Regions from separate parts of the Clostridium kluyveri DSM 555 genome, predicted to be linked through region 2. Evidence: predicted binding sites of a transcription regulator. Region 2 holds the regulator's gene; the other holds the start of a gene.
What was found. Region 2 encodes HrcA, which represses chaperone genes, less so after heat shock. Its sites were predicted from a motif close to TGTTAGCACTCNNNNNNNNNGAGTGCTAACA; they were not measured.

Region 1 (2,499 bases), 1.4 Mb from region 2:
CTCTTGAAATTTCACCACATGACAGGGAAATAATGAAAAGAAGTTTACTTGAAAAAAATGGAGAGGAACTAAAAAGTATCTTAAAGGAAATCTTTAAAGGGGTAATCGTTAAATTTAATATTAGAGATAAAAAGCTTATAGATTATATAAAAAGGTATGAAAATCCATTTATAATACGATTTTTAAAAGCTTATGATAATGGAAATCTGTCAAATATGATCATTATAGAAAAGGAAAAATCCAGAGAAGATAAAATTGTATTTACAAAAGGCAGCAAAATGAATGATTATGAATTTGCCTCTATTGTAGAGGAGATAATGGAATGTAGCTATGTTAAGGATAAAATTAATATTATAGCTTCAAATTTAAAGTCCCTTGAAGACTACATAGATCTATTGGATTCTGAGTGTCTATTTGGCAGTGAATATATAGAAGTATTTAGCACACTTAATGATATGTCCCTGGCTGTACTTGGGAAAACAGTGTTTTATGATGATTTAAACTGTAATTCTCTGAATTTATCCTATGAAGAATTAATTAAATATAGGCATAATATGGAATCGGAATGGCAAAATTATTTTATTGAATTCTTATTGAGTTTACCAGAGAAAAAGATAAAAAATGTGGAAAATATAATAGTTAAAATAGATTTAAAGGAAAATTTAATTTAAAAATGTATTGACAAAGAAAAAATAATTGCTAAAATAAAATTAGCACTCAAGTATTATAAGTGCTAACAAAAATAAATTTAAACACCTTTAAGGTAAAGGTTATATGAAAACCATAAATAGTATCTATGTAATAATATAGTATGGACGAAAAGTACGTATATTTACATAGATTTTATGTGATCCATGTGTTATTAAAATTTAAAGCCATACATTTTACATATTAAAGAAAGGAAATGATAAAATGACTACAAAACAGTTTAAAGCAGAATCAAAGAGGCTGCTTGATTTAGTTATTAACTCTATCTATACCAATAAAGAGATATTTTTAAGAGAACTTATATCCAATGCCAGTGATGCAATTGATAAAAGTTATTATCGTTCGCTTGTTGATGAAAATGTTAGTTTTAACAAGGAGGATTTTTATATTAGAATTACTGCAGATACGGAAAACAGAACACTTACAATTTTTGATACGGGAATAGGCATGACAGAAGAAGAACTTGAAAATAATCTGGGGACTATTGCAAAAAGTGGTTCTTTTGCCTTTAAGAATGAGAATGAATTGAAAGAAGGAGTAGATATTATAGGTCAATTTGGAGTTGGCTTTTATTCTGCTTTTATGGTATCTGATTTAGTTACGGTAAAAAGCCTTGCCCTTAATTCAGATAAGGCATATAAATGGGAATCAAAGGGAGTAGAAGGGTATACTATTGAAAGCTGTGAAAAAGAAGATGTGGGAACTGAAGTCATACTGAAAATTAAACAGGATACAGAGGATGAAAAGTATGGTGAATTTTTAGACGAATATAAAATAAAATCCTTAATAAAAAAATACTCTGATTTTATAAAATATCCTATTAAAATGATGGTGAAAAAGAGTAAATTGAAAGAAGGCAGCGACAAGGATTATGAAGACTATTTTGAAGATGAAACTTTAAATAGCATGGTGCCTATCTGGAGAAAAAATAAAAACGAACTAAAGCCTGAGGATTATGAGCAGTTTTATATGGATAAACATTTTGGCTATGAAAAACCTCTTAAAACAATTCATGCCAGTGTAGAAGGAGTAACAAGCTATAATACTTTGCTTTTTATTCCTGCAAGGACACCTTATGATTTCTATACAAAGGAATTTCAAAAGGGATTAGAACTTTATTCAAATGGTGTGCTGATAATGGAAAAGTGTGCTGATTTATTACCGGATTATTTTGGCTTTGTACAGGGGTTGGTAGATTCTGCGGATCTTTCCCTTAATATTTCAAGAGAACTTTTGCAGCATGACAGACAGCTTAAATTTATTGCTAAGAAAATAAAAGATAAGATTAAAAGTGAACTTTTACTTATGATGAAAAATGATAGGGAAAAATACAATGAATTTTATGAAAACTTTGGAAGACAGCTTAAATATGGGGTGTATTCTGATTTTGGAATGAATAAAGATGTACTTAAAGAACTGCTTATGTTCTATTCTTCCACAGAGAAAAAGCTTGTAAGTCTTGATGAATATATATCTCGCATGAAAGATGAGCAGAAATTCATATATTATGCATCAGGAGAAAGTATAGAAAAAATTGATAAACTGCCTCAAACTGAATTGGTTAAAGATAAGGGTTTTGAAATATTATATTTTACTGATGATGTAGATGAATTTGCCATTAAAATACTTGTAAAATACAACGAAAAAGAATTTAAATCTGTCTCCAGCAAGGATTTGGGATTTGAATCAGACAATAAGGAAAGTGATAAGGAAACAGAAGATAATAAAGAGTTATTTGATTTTATGAAGGAAGTTTTAAAGGATAAGGTGAAGGAAGTAAAGGCATCCAAA
Region 2 (2,499 bases):
ATATTTCCTTTAATATATCCTTGCAGGCATCAGAATAGATAGCTTCCTTCTCTTTAGCTGTTCTTTTTCTGAAATTATCGTATTCTGCCGCAGTTCTTGATAGTCTATCCTGCAGAGTTTTAAATTCATTATGAATTTTTTCATTTTCAGACTTCAATTTGATATTTTCACTTTTCAATTCTTCTTCTAAATTTATCTCTGAAACTTCATCCTCTTCTACATTTTCCACTTCATCCTCTTCTTCATCTATTTCTGTTTCTAAATCCATATCATTTTCCAGATTCTCATTACCCTTAAAGTCCGTATTTTCCTTCTCTTGCTCTACATTACCATGAAAATCCGATGTATTTTTATCTTCTTCCCTTAACATTTTAGAAATTTCCTCCAATCTAATATTTTATCACCACTTAAACAACTAGTTTACACCACTATGCTAGGCAGTTTAAAACCCTATTGGAAATCAAAAGATTAATTACTTTTCCTCTGAATAAGTATGACTTAATATATAATTCATTTCCTTCACTACATTTTCTAATATTGATATAACTTTTGAATAAGGCATCCTTGTAGGTCCTATTACACCAATTTCCCCTATAGGTCTTCCATTGAGACTATAAACTGAACATATAACACTACAATTTTCTGCACCCTCTATATAATTCTCTTCACCTATCTTTACTGAAATATTTGAAGCACTATTTAATAATCCACTTACCTTATCTTTATTATCCAGCATAGACAAAAATCCTTTTGCTTTTTCTATATCCTTATATTCTGGATAATTAAATATATTAGTAGTACCCTGCATATATATTTGAGAATTATCTACACTGTTTAAACTTTCATATAAAGCAGATATTATATTATTAAATATACCTTCATAACCCTTTAAATCTATCCTTAAATCATTTATAACTTTTAAGTTTATCTGCTCTGCAGTTAGATTTTTCAGTCTGGCATTTAATATATTGCTAAGTTTAGCAAGCACATCATCTGTGATGGCCTTGCCTACCTTTATTAAATTGTTTTTTATAATCCCACTATCAACTATAATCACTAATAATATATTTTTACTGGATTCAATATTTATCAGCTGTATATGCTTTATATATCCTTTTTTAATGGAGGGTGCCTTTACTATGGAAGTAAGTTTTGTCAATTCTGACAAAAGATTAATAGCTTGCTTTATTATTTTATCAACTTCAAATAAAGTGGCATCTATTATCTGACTTTTTATTATATAAAGTTCTTCAGGAGTTAAATTTGGTATTTGCATTAGTTCATCCACATATAATCTATAGCCCTTATTGGAAGGTATTCTTCCAGAAGAGCTGTGAAGCTGTTCCAAATATCCCATCTCTTCTAGATCAGACATTTCATTTCGTATAGTAGCTGAACTCACACCTAAATTATATTTTTTAGCTATGGTTCTAGATCCTACAGGCTCTGCCGTATTTATATAATCATTCACTATGGCCTGAAGTATTCTTATCTTTCTCTCATCTATTTCCATAATATCACCTCTTTATTAGCACTCGCTAGCATTGAGTGCTAATTACCATGATTAAAAAATATCACTCATGATTTTTTTTGTCAACATCATATAAATTATATTATTTAAGTAAATAGTTTAGTTTACCAGGTTTAAAACTAAATTCATGATTTTTTCTCATGTTTTCTCAAGATATCTAATGCACTTGGTATTAGTTAAATATAAATTCACACATTATACTGTTAGATACCTCTATTCCTCTTCTGCTTAAGTATAGTCTACCATCTCTTAATATTAACATTTTATTATTTATATATTTAGTTATTATATTTCCATATACTGAATAAATATTTTTACTAAATCTATTATTAAAGTCACTTATAGAAATCCCATTTACTTTTCTAAGCCCCATAAACATAAACTCTTCCATATCATTATAAATAGAATTTTTATGCCTATCCAATTTTAAAAAATTTCCCCTAGTACCTTCCAAAATATATTGTTCTATATTTTCTGTGTTTCTATACCTATATCCCCCTGCATATGAATGTGCACCTGCACCACAACCTACATACTGTTTTAAATCCCAGTATACCAGATTATGCCTGCACATATTACCCTTTTTGCAAAAATTAGATATTTCATATTGCTTGTAACATTTTTTCAAGAGAAATTCCAATGTAAAATCATACATTGCCCTCTCTTCTTTTTCCGGGGGAAGATTTAATTTGTTTTCCCCATATAGATTATAGAAAGGTGTCCCTTCTTCCACAATAAGACTATAACAGGATATGTGCTCCGGTGAAATTTCAACTACATTTTCCAGGCAATCTCTCCATATTTCTAAAGTTTGTCCTGGAAGTCCAAATATAAGATCTACATTTATATTTGAAAATCCTAAACTCCTTGCCATTTTATATCCTTCTAAGAAATCCTCTAAGGTATGAACTCTTCCTAAATTTTTAAGCATATCATTTTGCCAGGCCTGAAGACCTATACTTAATCTG

Region 1: htpG (molecular chaperone HtpG) is a predicted target of HrcA. The motif match lies at 709-739, and genes of this name have one in related genera.

The regions. Positions count from the first base shown of each region.
Region 1 covers NC_009706.1:2,251,619-2,254,117, reverse strand. Annotated here, with positions in the region: gene CKL_RS10845 (DUF6179 domain-containing protein) at 1-671, shown strand, start outside; gene htpG (molecular chaperone HtpG) at 913-2,499, shown strand, end outside.
Region 2 covers NC_009706.1:900,725-903,223, reverse strand. Annotated here, with positions in the region: gene grpE (nucleotide exchange factor GrpE) at 1-370, opposite strand, end outside; gene hrcA (heat-inducible transcriptional repressor HrcA) at 473-1,513, opposite strand; gene hemW (radical SAM family heme chaperone HemW) at 1,704-2,499, opposite strand, start outside.